DNA from 2 places in the Photobacterium sp. MCCC 1A19761 genome. Region 1 is predicted to be linked to the other one. Evidence: predicted binding sites of a transcription regulator. Region 1 holds the regulator's gene; the other holds the start of a gene.
The links. Region 1 encodes PurR, which represses purine synthesis genes. Its sites were predicted from a motif close to TNANGNAAACGTTTNCNTNA; they were not measured.
Positions count from the first base shown of each region.

Region 2: purM (phosphoribosylformylglycinamidine cyclo-ligase) is a predicted target of PurR. The motif match lies at 3,454-3,473, and genes of this name have one in related genera.

Region 1 is NZ_JAZGTF010000004.1:96,795-104,285, reverse strand. Features, by position in the region: gene VV869_RS07080 (FAD-dependent oxidoreductase) at 1-1,294, opposite strand, end outside; gene VV869_RS07075 (carboxymuconolactone decarboxylase family protein) at 1,307-1,897, opposite strand; gene VV869_RS07070 (hypothetical protein) at 2,047-2,439, opposite strand; gene VV869_RS07065 (TfoX/Sxy family DNA transformation protein) at 2,760-3,353, opposite strand; cyclic di-GMP riboswitch class I at 3,481-3,586, opposite strand; gene purR (HTH-type transcriptional repressor PurR) at 3,863-4,870, opposite strand; gene VV869_RS07055 (heme ABC transporter ATP-binding protein) at 5,341-6,156, opposite strand; gene VV869_RS07050 (FecCD family ABC transporter permease) at 6,153-7,190, opposite strand; gene VV869_RS07045 (heme/hemin ABC transporter substrate-binding protein) at 7,211-7,491, opposite strand, start outside.
Region 2 is NZ_JAZGTF010000001.1:575,073-582,563, forward strand. Features, by position in the region: gene VV869_RS02645 (DUF2066 domain-containing protein) at 1-861, opposite strand, end outside; gene VV869_RS02650 (uracil-xanthine permease family protein) at 1,178-2,428, shown strand; gene upp (uracil phosphoribosyltransferase) at 2,712-3,338, opposite strand; gene purM (phosphoribosylformylglycinamidine cyclo-ligase) at 3,535-4,575, shown strand; gene purN (phosphoribosylglycinamide formyltransferase) at 4,578-5,225, shown strand; gene VV869_RS02670 (class II glutamine amidotransferase) at 5,331-6,119, opposite strand; gene lpcA (D-sedoheptulose 7-phosphate isomerase) at 6,164-6,745, opposite strand; gene dauA (C4-dicarboxylic acid transporter DauA) at 6,823-7,491, opposite strand, start outside.

The sequences.
Region 1 (7,491 bases):
CGACCAGCGTAACGTGACTGCCGAGGCGGGCAAAGCTCTGGGCCAATTCACAGCCGATCGGGCCGCCGCCAAGTACCAGCAAGCGCTTCGGTTGGGTTTTTAGCGACCAGATGGTATCGGAGGTGTAGTAGTTGACTTTCTCTAAGCCGGGGATCGGCGGCACGAGCGGGCGGGCCCCGGTGGCAATCACAATATTGCGGGTGGTGATGCGCTGGCCGTTGACCTCAACTTCCCACGGCGACAGGATCCGGGCATCGCCCTGAATACAGTTGACCCCCAGTTTTGAATAGCGCTCCACCGAGTCATGGGGCTCGACCTTGCGGATCACCTGCTGCACCCGCGCCATCACCCGGGCAAAATCGACGGTCGGGTGGTCAGTGGTGATGCCGAATTCATCGGCACGGTTGATTTCAGCCATGGTATGCGCAGCACGGATCAGTGCTTTCGACGGCACGCATCCGGTATTGAGGCAATCGCCACCCATTTTATGGCGCTCGATCAGGGTCACTTTCGCTTTGACGGCAGCAGCAATGTAGGCACTGACTAACCCGCCAGCCCCTGCACCAATCACCACCATGTTCTGGTCGAACCGAGCCGGGCGGGTCCAGCCGGTGTAGATCCGACGGCGGTTGTACAGGTTCATCAGTCCTTTGGCACAGAGTGGGAAAATACCGAGCAGGGCCAGCGAGAAGAGGACTTGCGGTGAAATTACCCCGCTCAGCGAGTCAATTTCACCGAGCTGGGTCCCGGCATTGATATAAACCATGGTGCCGGCCAGCATCCCGAGCTGGCTGATGAGGTAGAACATCCGAGTGGAAATCGGCGTCAGGCCCATCAGCAGGTTGACCAGAAAGAACGGGAACACCGGGATCAGGCGCAGGGTAAACAGATACAGCGGGCCATCTTTTTCGATGCCTGCATTGATGGGGGCCAGACGGTGGCCAAACTTGTCCTGAACCCAGTCACGCAGAATATAGCGGCTGAACAGAAAAGCCAGGGTGGCACCGATGGAGCTGGCAAATGAGACCAGCAGCAGGCTCCACCAGAAGCCGAACAGCGCGGCGCCCAGCAGGGTCATGATGGCTGCGCCGGGCAGTGATAGTGCCGTCACACCAATATAAACCATAAAGTAAATCAGGCTGGCAACGAGCGGCTGACTGGCAATCGCATCCTGCAGGGCAAGTTGCTGCGTTTTGGCTTGCTCCAGGGTGAAGTACTGGCCGAGATCGAGCGCAAACCACAGCCCAATCAGGGTGGCAACAATGCCGAAAACGAGTATCTTTTTCTTGTTCATAGTGGTGATGACCTACTTGGGGCTGTTCGTTTGCCGTGTTGGCTGTTGATCCGTCTGCTCCGGCTGGATAGGCAGGGAGCAGAATCCCTGCGCAGGGACGTCCAGAGCGGTGTTAAATTTGGCCGAGAGATTTTGAAATGCGATCAAGGCCGTCAATTCGACCAGCGCATCCTCGTCGTACCATTGTGTGAGTGCCGACAGCATGGCATCGGTGACCTGTTGTCCGGTGATGGTGATGGCTTCGGCATAGCCCAGCACTGCTTGTTCCTCGGCGCTGAATAAATCACTTTGCTGCCAGTGTGACAGTGCTTTGATTTTTTCGATGGAGTCGCAGCGTTCGGCCAGCTTCATGCCGTTGGCATCGACACAAAACGCGCAGTGGTTGAGTTGCGACACCCGGACGCAGATCAGTGAGCGAATCACCGGGGTTAATGGCGATGATTTGCGGTCCAGATAGCCAAAGAATCCGGCAACCAGCCAAAACAGGGTGGGGCGTCGTCCCCATAACAAGGCCGGATTCAGAGGGTGGCCGTAATGGCGCTTCTGAAGCCAGAGGAGCGGCTTGATCAAAAATGAGTAATGTTGCTTGGCTGAAATACGCACGTGTGCCTCTTAGGTTGCCTGCGGGCCACATATGCAACAAAGATAGCACGAATCGTTGCGCAGGATGCAGCTCTACCGAATGGTATGAGACAAGACCGAACAACGGTTGGAAAACTTTCAGTTTTGAGAGAAAAAATCTTTAAATTCGTTTAGTTGAGCGAAATATAGACGGATTTGACCTCTTGTTGCTTTGCCATATCCGGAATGACAGGCTGGGATACAAACAGATAACCGGAGGCCAGTACCGGCAGTAAGGCGAGGGCCATGGTTTTGCCGATATGATAGTTGCGGTACCAGTATTTCTTGGCGCGGATTTTGAGCAAAATGCCCCATAAAAGCAGCAGGCCGTTGAACCCAGCAGTCAATGCCAGCACTTCATCGAGCATTGAAAACGGGGCCAGTTGCTGATGAACAACAAAGATAATAACAGTGGTTGGCAGAAGGTTCAGCAGGACCAACAGGCGCATCAGTTTTGGCCATTTGCAAAACTTGTCTTTGAACATCTGATTGGATTGTCCTGGAAAAGGCTGCGAGCTGTACATGATACCTTCCTTCCGGCTGCGTTGACGCCCCAATTCTACTGAGGTCGCATGGGATGAAAACCCTGTTGATGAATTTGTGAACAGCTTTGGGAGTGGTGTCAATCTTTGTCATTTTTTAACAGAAAAATGTCTTTCTGATGGTACAAATTTGACATGATACGGAGCAGCAAGAAAAGCCGTTCTGACCCGCATTGAGCGGCGCTCTGTGGTGCCTTCAACGCGCGCGTTCTGGGCGGGGAGGGATTGGCTGAGGGATGGGGAAGCCAAGCATAAAAAAAGAGACGGAAGCCGCCTCTTTTTCAGAATGAATCGGGAAGGATTCAGCTGTTGAGTTTTGACAACAGCTCGGAACGACGCTGCGGCGGAATGACGGACCAGTGACGTCCGCTTACTGCACCTTCCAACGCCCAGAGCAAGTCGAGACTGACCGTTTCCTGATGCGTTTCCTGCAGGGCTTTAAAAGCGTTCAATGCCCCGGCTTCGTAGAGTTCGTCGACGCTACAAATCCCTGCTTTTTTCAGCATTCGTTCGTTGGCTAAGCGCAGGTTAGGTAAGTCTTTAATCCGACTCGGGCCGGTCTGACTTTTCTTTTCCTTGTCCTGTTTAGCGGCTTCAAAAGACTGCTGTGCGTGTTCGATAATTTTTTCCGGCGCATCCCACCACTCCTCAGGAATTGCGAAGTGTTTGGTGACGACCGGAAAGCCACGCTTTTTGTAAACGTATGGGCTGAGGCCTGCTTGTTTAAATTGTTCTTCGTTTTCGGCATTGGCACGCAGGTGAAGTTTGTCGTTAACAACTAACGCAAACATGGTTTCGCCTGAGAAAATCCCAAAGCCACCAAACATTGAACGTGATTTTACATTTTCAAAACATTGAAACAGTCGAAGAGAATCTTTAAGTACTGGTTTGTCCATGCTTCTTTCTCGGTGAAAAATTTCTCGAGTCACCTAACAACAGAGCGAGGATTCAGATTAGCAAAATACGAAGAAAAGCAATGTCAGGGATTTGTCAGGATTCTGAACATGACTTCTTGCTACATCCATCGGCAACCCCGCTACCATAAGTCCACTTAGTTATTGATAATTAAGCTACTCTTAGGCCGGAGGCTTTGCGTCCCATCCTTTCGAATGGTTTGCCTTGTTCGTGACATTAATAAGCATATCTCAGAAGATATTTTTGAACTTGGTCCCATTTTTAAAAGTGTGATACCGCTCCCATAAATAGATTCTAAAGCCTGCTAGAGAAAATTTAAAACTTATTAAATTTTGAACAGGTTGATTGGGATTGGGCCACATTTAACACGTTATACGCTTTGAGAAATTGAGAATGTAAAGCTTCTGTCAGGGGAAGGTCAAAATTGCAACAAAAAACCGATAGCAAGCTATCGGTTTTTTTGAATGGAAAAATTGAAGTGGTTATGAAATCAGGTGTTTAGGTTCTTAACTGATTTTCGAACCACCAACTCAGGTGCCATTTCAAAGATCCGGCGCTCATGTTGTTTGTCTTTCACCCGCGCCATCAGGATTTCAATGGCTTTCTTACCCAGCCGTTGTTTCGGCTGGTGGATGGTGGTGAGCGGTGGTGAGAAGTACGGCGCCAGGTCGATATTGTCATAACCGATAATGGAGACATCATCCGGTACGCGCAGACCCGCTTGCTCAAACGTACTGATCAGCGCCATCGCCATGATATCGTTAAAGCAAAAAATCGCGGTCGGGCGCTCTTCCATGGCAATGAATTGCTTGGCAGCCGCCACGGCAGACTCACACTCGAAGTCACCTTCAATCAACCAGTCCGGATTGACGCTCAGATTGGCTTCAGCCATGGCTTTATGGAAGCCTTTGAGGCGTTCGCGGCAGGTGAGTTTTTCACTGTGACCGGTCAGGCAGCCAATTTTCTGGTGGCCGTGTTCAATAAAGTACTTGGTCGCGACATAGCCACCCAATTCCGCATTGTCCTGGATCTTGTCGGTGTGCGGGCTCTCCGGACCCCAGTCCATGACCACCATCGGCAGATCTTTCTGGCGCTCGAGCAGGGCCAGCAGTTTATCGTCCAGATCGGAACACATCACCAGTAATCCGTCGACCCGCTTTTCAGCCAGCATGCGCAGATAGTCACGTTGCTTTTCCAGGTTCCCTTCGGTGTTACACAGGATCAGCGTGTAGCCTTCGCCATAGCAATATTCTTCAACCCCATGTACAACTTCGGCAAAGAACGGGTTGGTTGATTTGGTCACCAACATGCCGATGGTTCGGGTGGTGTTACATTTCAGGCTACGCGCCACGGCACTTGGGGCATAGTTGAGCTCGTCTACGGCAGCCAGAACTTTCTTCTGGGTTGCTTCTGCAACAAACCGGGTTTTATTGATCACGTGAGACACTGTTGTGGTTGAAACACCTGCCAAACGTGCAACATCTTTAATCGTTGCCATACTTATTCTTCTAATAATTCAAAGCGGGCCTGGGCCCATTTCTCTTCATTGATCTGAACAGCATTCAACAGCCGCGCACCAAACTGAATAAGTATCTGGTTTGCTTCTTGGAGTCAGGCCAGATACTTGTTCAGTTTGGCATGATGATCTGCGTTCACAGAGATCATCATGCTGTTTCATACTGCGTATAAAACGTCAAAAAGCCGCTTCTCTTCCGAGCGGCTTTCTTGTTCTTCTCGCCTTTCAGGCGTTGCATTGTGTAATCGCTTGCGATCACATTCTACTGAGTGTAGCGCACAGTGCAACGTTTCTGTATCGCAAGGTAGTAATTCTTGATAGATATCAACAAACTCACTGCAAATTTTCTCAAATTGGATGCATATCTGGTGGTGTTTTTCATCTCGGCCATCGCTTCTCCCGGGGAAACCGGGAGAAGCGTGCCGGTGTTTATGCCGGTTGGACAGGCTTGCTTATCCTGCGGGTATCACGACCGGAAAATCTTGGGTCGGATGTTTGCTGACGTGGACCGGCCAGCCATAGACCCGCTGGATGATTTCGGGCGTTAAAGCCTGCCATGGCGTGCCATCAGCCTGTACTTTGCCTTGATTGATGATCACTAACCGATCGGCATATTGGGCGGCCAGATTGAGATCATGGATCACCACAATGACAGCAGCACCGGACCGGGCCAGCTCCCGGGCCACTTGCAAGGTCCGGTGCTGATGCGCGAGATCCAGGGCGGATGTCGGTTCATCCAGCATCAGGATACATTGCTCGCCCGCATGGCTGAGCTGGGTCAGCACCCGGGCCAGGTGAACCCGCTGTTTTTCACCGCCGGACAGGGTGGGGTACAGTCGGTCCTGAAGTGACAGGACATCGACCCGGCTCATGGTTTCAGTCGCCAGCGCTTGGGTGTCTTTTTTCGTCAGTTGCAGTGGGAGGCTGCCCAGCTCAACCACTTCCCGCGCTGTAAACGCAAAAGTCAGGTTGCTGTGTTGCGGCAGGACCCCAAGGTGTCTGGCGAGCATCGCCGGGGCATAGGTTTCCCGATCCTGACCGAAAAAATGTATCGTGCCGCCGCCGTCGGCTTCGCCACTCAGCACCTTGAGCAGACTGCTTTTCCCGGCCCCATTCGGACCAAGCAAAGCGGTCAGTTCGCCGCTGGCAAGACTCAGGCTGAAGTCATCAAGCAGTGTTTTGCCGCCCAGGGTCAGGTTGAGCGAGCGGGCTTCAATCGCTGGTGCCGTTTGCGTTGTTGCAGAGACAGGGTTCATGGCGATATTCATGACATTCTGCCTCGTTGTTTGACCAGCATGATGATAAAGAACGGCGCGCCGAGAATAGCGGTAATGATTCCGACCGGCAGTTCCGTCGGGGCCGCCACGACGCGGGCCAGCATATCGGCCACCAGCAACACCAGTGCGCCCAGCAGGGCTGAGAGCGGGAGCAGGATTTTATGGTTCGGGCCGCACAGCATCCGGCCCAGATGTGGGATGATGAGCCCAAGGAAACCGATCACCCCGCTCAATGAAACGCAAATGCCAACACCCGCGGCACAGAGCAGGATCAGGCGACGCTTGAGCCGCTGGACGTTGACGCCCATATGCCGCGCTTCCGCCTCCCCCAGCAAAAATGCATTGAGACCATTGGCGTCCTGATCAAACATCAGCACCAGCACACCAAGTGTGACAAATGCCAGGATGATCCCCGGCCAAGTTGCCCCGGCCAGCGAGCCCATGCTCCACAAAGACAGATCCCGCAGCGCTTGATCATCGGCCAGATAGTTCATCAGCCCCATCGCAGCACCGGAAAGCGCCGCAATGGCTACCCCGGCCAGTAGCATCACGGTGACAGAGGTGCCGTTTTTATCGGTCCCGAGACGGTAAACCAGATAGGTGCTGACCGCACCGCCGATAAATGCAAACACGGGCACGGTTCCGAGGGTTAGCAGCAAGGGATAACTCGCAGCCAACGGCGCAAACACGACAATCGCCAGCGCAGCCCCCAGGCTCGCCCCGCCGGAGACGCCGATGATGCCGGGATCTGCCAGCGGGTTCCTGAACAGGCCTTGCATGACCGCACCGCACAGAGCCAGGATGGCACCCACGGCAATACACAGCAGCGTACGCGGCAGGCGGATTTGGTGGATCACAATCTGAATATGTGCCGGAAGCTCGGCCTGCCAGGGCAGTAATGCCTTTAGGCTGTCGCTAAAACTAATCCCCATCGGGCCGACAACCACCGAGCTGGTGATCGCCACGGCCAGACTCAGCAGGCCCAGCGGGAAAATAATGGCGGCAGGAATGCGTTGAAACTGCATAGTGGTGAATTTCGGCTCTGTTAGTGTGGGTAGAACACAGTGTTTAAACGTTCGGCTTCGCTCAGGCTTTTCAAGCCCAGCCCGCCAATCAGCGCGGTACCATCGATGGTGGCGATGGCTTTGTTCTGTCCGGCCGGGGTGGCGATCAGCAGCGGCATTTGTTGTAACAAATCATCCGCGCTGCTAAGGTTGGCCATGGTTCGGGAACTCAGCAGAATGATATCGGGTTGCATCTCGACCATGGCTTCCACGGAAATAGGCTTGTAGGACTCGACGGCTTCGGCAGCCGGATTCACCCCAC
Region 2 (7,491 bases), on a different contig from region 1:
CCGCTCCAGGGCAAAGAAATCTTCCGTGCTGCGGATATTAGCCACCTCAATGGCGAAGGCATCACTGGCTGCGCCGCCCAGCGGCACGGCATACTTAGCCGCCAGCGTGTCGGCGACCTGATCCATCATCTGTTTCAGAGCATCTGCCGTACTGCCCGCCGCGCGACCTTCTGCCGGCATGGTTTGCGAATTCGCCAACTGCTCCGGGGTATCGGCAAACAGCTGCCAGCCGAGATCGACATTGTCAGCCGCAGACTGGCGCATACGAATCACCAGAATGGCGTCCGGCTGATAGCGGGCACTGGCACCGGCAATCGGCTGCACAAAACCGCCCCACAGATCCGGAATATTAATCGCGGTGACATCTTCAAAGTCGCCAATCGGCACCATCACCGGCACCCCGCGCTGATCGGCAGCCCGCTTCAGTTGGGCGGTCAGCGCACTGCCAGACTGATCCCAGACAATGTCCCGGTTGCGGTTGGCATCTTTCACCAGCCACACCAGCACGCTCGGCCGCTCTTCCCGCCACAGGGTTGCATTCGCCTGGGTCAGCAAATTTCGAACTTGCCCCCGGTCAAACGCCAGCGCCAGGGTTTGCTGACCATCCTGACTGCCATAACCAAACTGGCTGACATACGCGCGGCTGTTGGCCATCGCTTTTTGGATCACTTCATTCTCGGTAATGGTACTTTGACCCGACACTTTAACCAAAACCTGTGCCAGCGCCGCTTCCCGCGCTTTCGTTTCAGACGCCCGATCGGTATCCGGCAATACCACTTCCGCCTGATACAGATTGATCACCGTTGCTGCTTTCAGCGGCCAGGCCAGGAAAGCGCACAGGAGTAGAGCAATACGCAACATTAGAAGACTCATATCATCATTGACTTAATGCCCGATCATAGAATGAACCAGCCAGTATCGGCAACTGCTAGCGTGAGAAAATCCCCGTCATGCGTGCGCTTTCTTCCAACTCCCGCAACCAAAGCCTCCTCAGACGGCCGGAATAACCACACCGAAGCATGCAACGAAATGTAATCGTTACATCAAAAAGGTGATAATAGTTACATTTTTCAGCATCCCTGATGAACAAGTGGTTTTATCCTGTCCGGCAAATGGGCAAACGATTACATCCGTGATAGCATTCCGCGATTTTATTTCAGACAGGGTGGAAACAATAATGATGCAGGTTGTACAGGGCGCTCAAATGCTGTTTGTCGCATTTGGTGCATTGGTTCTGGTACCGCTATTAACCGGGCTGGATCCGAGTGTGGCGCTGTTTGGCGCAGGTATTGGTACCCTTCTTTTTCAATTCATCACAAAACGCTCCGTTCCCATCTTTCTAGCTTCCTCTTTTGCGTTTATTGCTCCGATTATGTATGGCGTCCAAACCTGGGGCGTTGCCGGGACCATGAGTGGTCTGATGGCTGCCGGGGTTGTTTACGTGCTAATGAGTGCCGTGATCAAAGTGCGCGGTGTCGCCATTATTCATAAACTGCTGCCGCCGGTGGTGGTTGGCCCGGTGATCATGGTGATTGGTCTGGGTCTGGCACCGGTTGCGGTTAACATGGCACTGGGGAAAACCGGAGACGGTGCCGTGCAGCTGATCGATAGTGATGCTGCGCTGTGGATTTCGACCATCTCTCTGCTGGTCACCATTGTGCTGAGCGTCTTCGCCAAAGGCTTCCTGAAGCTGGTCCCGATTGTGGGCGGGATTGTTGCCGGTTTCACCACCAGCCTGTTCTTCGGCGTGGTCGACTTCACGCCAGTGGCCCAGGCCAGTTGGCTGTCTTTACCGAACTTCACGTTCCCGGAATTTAACATCAACGCCATCCTGTTTATGATCCCGGTCGCCATTGCGCCGGCGGTAGAGCACGTCGGCGATATGCTGGCCATCTCCAACGTCACCGGGAAAGACTACCTGAAAAAGCCGGGCCTGCACCGGACCATGGCTGGTGACGGGGTCGCAACCATGGCTGCTTCTTTATTCGGCGCACCGCCAAACACCACCTATTCAGAAGTCACCGGTGCGGTGATGCTGACCAAAGCTTTCAACCCGGTGATTATGACCTGGGCTGCCGTTACCGCGCTGGTGCTGGCCTTTGTCGGCAAGCTGGGCGCTTCGCTGCAAACCATCCCGGTGCCGGTCATGGGCGGGATCATGATTTTGCTGTTCGGCTCGATTGCGACGGTTGGCCTCAACACCCTGATCAAGAACCAAGTGGATCTGCACAAAGCACGCAATCTGGTGATTGTCGCCGTAACTCTGGTCTTCGGCATCGGCGGCATGGCATTCGGCATCGGTGAATTCAGCCTGCAAGGCGTCAGCCTGTGCGGCATTGTCGCCATTGTGCTGAACCTGGTCCTGCCGGACAATTTGGGGGAGAACCACGTGGTCGACAACGCGCAAATGGAAGAATCCGCGCGCTAGGTCCCAGCCCGAACCCCAAAACACGCAAAATAACCGAAACGCAGAAGCCCCGCTTCTGCGTTTTTTTCTGGTCAGCCCATCAAGCCCAGTTCGGTTGAAATAGCCCGTGCCAATCAAGCCAGTGACTACCTGATTTACCTGATTGGTTCAAAAATAGCCGGGCGCACGGCGGAAATTCAGAGGTTGAAGCCAAAGAAATGTCCCGCAACGGATACGGGTTCGGCAGATCACCGACATAAAAAAACCGGGCAGAGCCCGGTTCTTGTTTCACTGATGTTGGTGCTTACTTGGTACCGAAGATCTTATCGCCGGCATCGCCCAGACCCGGGACGATGTACCCTTTGTCATTCAGCTTCTGATCGATTGCTGCAGTGTACAGCTCAACATCCGGGTGTGCTTTTTCCAGTGCCTCAACCCCTTCAGGAGCTGCAACCAGAACCAGCACTTTAATGGATTTACAGCCATGCTCTTTGAGCAGGTCAATCGTGGCGATCATCGAGCCGCCGGTTGCCAGCATTGGGTCAACCACCAGCGCCATACGCTCATCAATGTTAGAAGCCAGCTTGTGGAAATACGGAACCGGCTCCAGCGTTTCCTCGTCACGGTAGATCCCCACCGTCGAGATACGGGCACTTGGCATGTGCTCCAGCACGCCGTCCATCATCCCCAGACCTGCACGCAGGATCGGAACAACCGTTACTTTCTTACCTTTGATCTGGTCGATCTCAACTTGACCGTTCCAGCCTTCGATAGTAACCTTTTCCGTCTCGAAGTCTGAAGTCGCTTCATAAGTCAGCAAGCTACCAACTTCCGTCGCCAATTCACGGAAACGTTTCGTGCTGATGTCACCTTCGCGCATAAGACCAATCTTATGTTTTACCAGTGGGTGTTTTACCTCAACGACTTTCATGTCTGGCTCCTAAGCAAGCAAATTTTCAAAAAATCGCACTATTATACACTAGACTACATCTTGCCGTGTAGGGGTATGCATTGCGTTTGCTCAGGTTTTACCCAGGCAAATTTATTGACGCAAACGTTTTCCTTTCTGGTTTGACTGCTGTTATCATAGCCCCGCTTTTTTACTTTAATGCGATGAGGGATCTCTTGTGAGCGGCAACAACTCTTCTCTTAGTTACAAAGATGCTGGTGTGGATATTGATGCGGGCAATGCCTTAGTTGATCGTATTAAAGGGGTTGTCAAACGTACCCACCGTCCGGAAGTCATGGGCGGCATCGGGGGATTCGGAGCGCTTTGCTCACTGCCGACCAAGTACAAAGAGCCAGTTCTGGTTTCCGGTACCGACGGGGTTGGGACCAAGCTTCGCCTGGCGATGGATTTGAACAAACATGACACGATTGGTATCGATTTGGTGGCCATGTGTGTCAATGACCTGATTGTTCAGGGTGCCGAGCCGTTGTTCTTCCTGGACTATTACGCCACCGGCAAACTGGACGTCGACACCGCGGCCAACGTGGTCGCCGGGATTGGTGAAGGCTGCGTGCAATCGGGCTGTGCCCTGATTGGCGGGGAAACTGCAGAAATGCCGGGCATGTACCACGGCGAAGACTATGATGTCGCCGGATTTTGTGTCGGTGTGGTTGAGAAATCCGAGATCATTGACGGTAGCAAAGTCCAGGCGGGTGATGCCCTGATTGCCGTGGCTTCAAGCGGTCCGCATTCGAACGGTTTCTCGCTGATCCGTAAAATTCTTGAAGTCTCACAAGCCGACCTAAACCAGGATCTGAACGGTAAGCCTCTGGCAGAGCACCTGCTGGAGCCGACCAAAATTTATGTGAAATCGACCCTGAAAATGATGGAAAGCTGCGAAGTGCATGCGATCTCTCATATCACCGGCGGCGGTTTCTGGGAAAACATCCCACGCGTTCTGCCACAAGGCACCAAGGCAGTGGTTGACGGCAACAGCTGGCAATGGCCGGCGGTATTCAACTGGCTTCAACAAGCCGGTAACGTCGACACTTACGAGATGTACCGCACCTTCAACTGTGGTGTCGGCCTGGTGATTGCTCTGCCGCAAGCCCAAGCGCAGCAAGCGATTGAGATACTGAACGCGGAAGGCGAAAACGCCTGGCTGCTGGGTGAAATCGCGGCCGCTGACGCAGGTGAAGCGCAAGTGGAGATCAAGTAACGATGAAAAACATCGTTGTCCTGATCTCCGGTAGCGGCTCCAACCTTCAAGCCCTGATCGATGCCTGCGCGGAAGGTCGTCTTCCCAATGCCAGGATCGCGGCGGTGCTTTCCAACAAGGCAGATGCCTACGGTCTGGAGCGTGCGCGCCAAGCCGGAATTGAAACCGTGCACCTCTCGGCAGCGGCATTCGGCGATCGTGACAGTTACGACCGCGCGATGGCCGAGCAGATGGATGCCTTTGCCCCGGATCTGGTGATCCTGGCGGGTTTCATGCGGATTCTCAGTGATGAATTCGTCCGTCACTACCGGGGCCGGATGCTGAATATTCACCCGTCCCTGCTGCCGAAATATACCGGGCTTCATACCCATCAGCGCGCCATTGATGCCGGTGACTCGGAGCATGGCACCAGCGTTCACTTTGTGACCGAGGAGCTCGACGGCGGACCGGTGATCCTCCAGGCCAAGGTGCCGATTTTCGCCGGGGATACCGCCGAAGAAGTCATGGCCCGGGTTCAGGAGCAGGAGCACCGTATCTACCCGCTCGTCACCCGTTGGTTTACCGAAGGACGACTGAGCATGGCTGATGAGCACGCGGTGCTTGACGGTCAAATCCTGCCGCCGACCGGCTATGCTACGGACGAGCCCTAAACGGCTGGCCTGACCGCTTAGAAAATAGAACATAAAAAACGCGACCCGGAGGTCGCGTTTTTTATTGCTGTGCTTCAGCCATTACCGCAAGGTTCCGGCGACCCACTAGGTCGGCGTCACCACCCGGTTAAAGATCTGCTCACCCAGGTAAAACACACTGAGCTCGCCGGGCTGCATCTTATGCCAGCGTTCATCATTGGTCAGCGGCTGGGTTGCAACCACCGTCACCACATCATTTGGCGTGGTTTCCTGCTGAAAATCGATCGTCACATCTTCATCAATCAGCGATGCCCGGCCAAACGGCGCCCGGCGGGTGATCCAGTGCAGATTGTTGGTGCAATAGGTAAAGACATACTCACCATTACTGAGCAACATATTGTACACCCCAAGCTGGCGTAGCTGATCACAGCACGTCGCCACGAATGCGTAGAACGGCTCCATCTGCTCAGGCTGCTCCGGAAAACGGGCTTCCAGTTGATTCAGCAACCAACAGAATGCAATTTCACTGTCGGTATCGCCCACTGCTTTGAAACGCCCGGTATCAAGCGCGTCATAGCCGGTCAGCTGACCATTATGGGCAAACGTCCAATACTGGCCCCACAATTCCCGGGTAAAGGGATGGGTATTCTCCAGGCTGACGCCGCCACGGTTGGCCTGACGAATATGGCTGATCACGGCGCAGCTTTTGATCGGGTATTCCTGAACCAGTTCAGCGATTCGCGAGTGGCAGCTGGGATTGGGATCTTTAAACGTGCGGAAACCCCGCCCTTCGTAGAACGTGATCCCCCACCCGTCCCGGTGCGGGCCGGTTTTACCGCCCCGCTGCATCAGCCCGGTAAAGCTGAAACAAATATCCGTCGGCACATTGGCACTCATGCCAAGTAGCTCACACATAGTCCTTTATACTCTCATTGACCCGGTTGTTTCGATGGTCGGACTTACGCCGCCGCCATCTCTTTTTCAACCAGCATAATTAAAATATGGATAATTTTAATATGAACTTCCTGGATGCGATCGGCAAATCCGAAGTGAGGGACCCGGATTTCCACATCGGCCAAACCAGCCATCTGGCCGCCATCTTTGCCGGTCAGGGCAATGGTTTTCATGCCTTTGGCCTTTGCCGCTTCAATCGCTTTCAGGATATTGCCTGAGTTTCCAGAAGTGGACAGACCGAACAGCACATCACCCTCCGCACCGACCGCTTCCAGGTAACGCGAAAAGACGTACTCGTAGCCAAAGTCATTACTGACGCAAGACAGGTGGCTTGGATCAGAAATGGCGATACCCGGATACCCCGGACGGTTTTCACGGTAACGACCCGTCAGCTCTTCGGCAAAATGCATCGCATCACAGTGGGACCCGCCGTTTCCGCAGGACAATACCTTACCACCCTGCTTAAACGATGCTGCCAGCAGCTTCGCCGCCGCTTCAATATCAGCAAGGTTCTTCTCATCGCTCAGAAAGCGGTTCAGTACGTCAGCAGCTTCTGTCAGCTCTGCACGGATCAGGTCTTGGTACATAGGCTCATCTCTATTATTGATTTACGGTTCTCAGCCCCGGCCAGGCAGCTATCCCGCCCGGCAGAGGCTTCTCTGCCCTAGCCCGCAGTGTACATAGAAACCACAGAAGGTGTCGACTCCTGAGGCGCCACATTGTGATGCTTTGTGCTCAAATGCTCACGTAATGACTGCGAAGATGAGTAAAGTTGAACTTGCGCGGCGGCAAGGACCCCGGCGGCCGCCAGCTTCCGCTCAACGTGCGCCGCGACCCCCAGCAGATACACCGGATAATCCCCGGCTCTGGCCAGGGCCATATCCAGTGCCCGAATCGCCGTGATATCCATGGTTGTCACATCGGTAAAATCCAGCACCAGCGCGCGGGGCGGCTGCGGCAAGCGGCCAATTACGCTCAGCGCTTTCTCGCTGGCAGCAAAGAACAGCGGGCCGTTAATATCATACACCACCACATCCTCGCCAAAATCCAGATGCGGGTGCGTCTGTGCCACCACAGTGACAGACGTCAGCGAAGCCATGCGCTGAATAAACAAAATTCCGGACAACAGCAGCCCGACCGCGACCGCAATCACCATGTCAAAGACCACGGTGAGGCTGAAACAAACCAGCAGAACCGCCACATCCCGTCTCGGGGCGACCTTCATGGTGTGGACAAAATGCGGGGCCTCCGACATATTCCAGGCCACCATAATGAGCAGCCCGGCCAGCGCACTCATCGGGATGTAGGCCAGCACTGGTGCCAGGAGCAACAT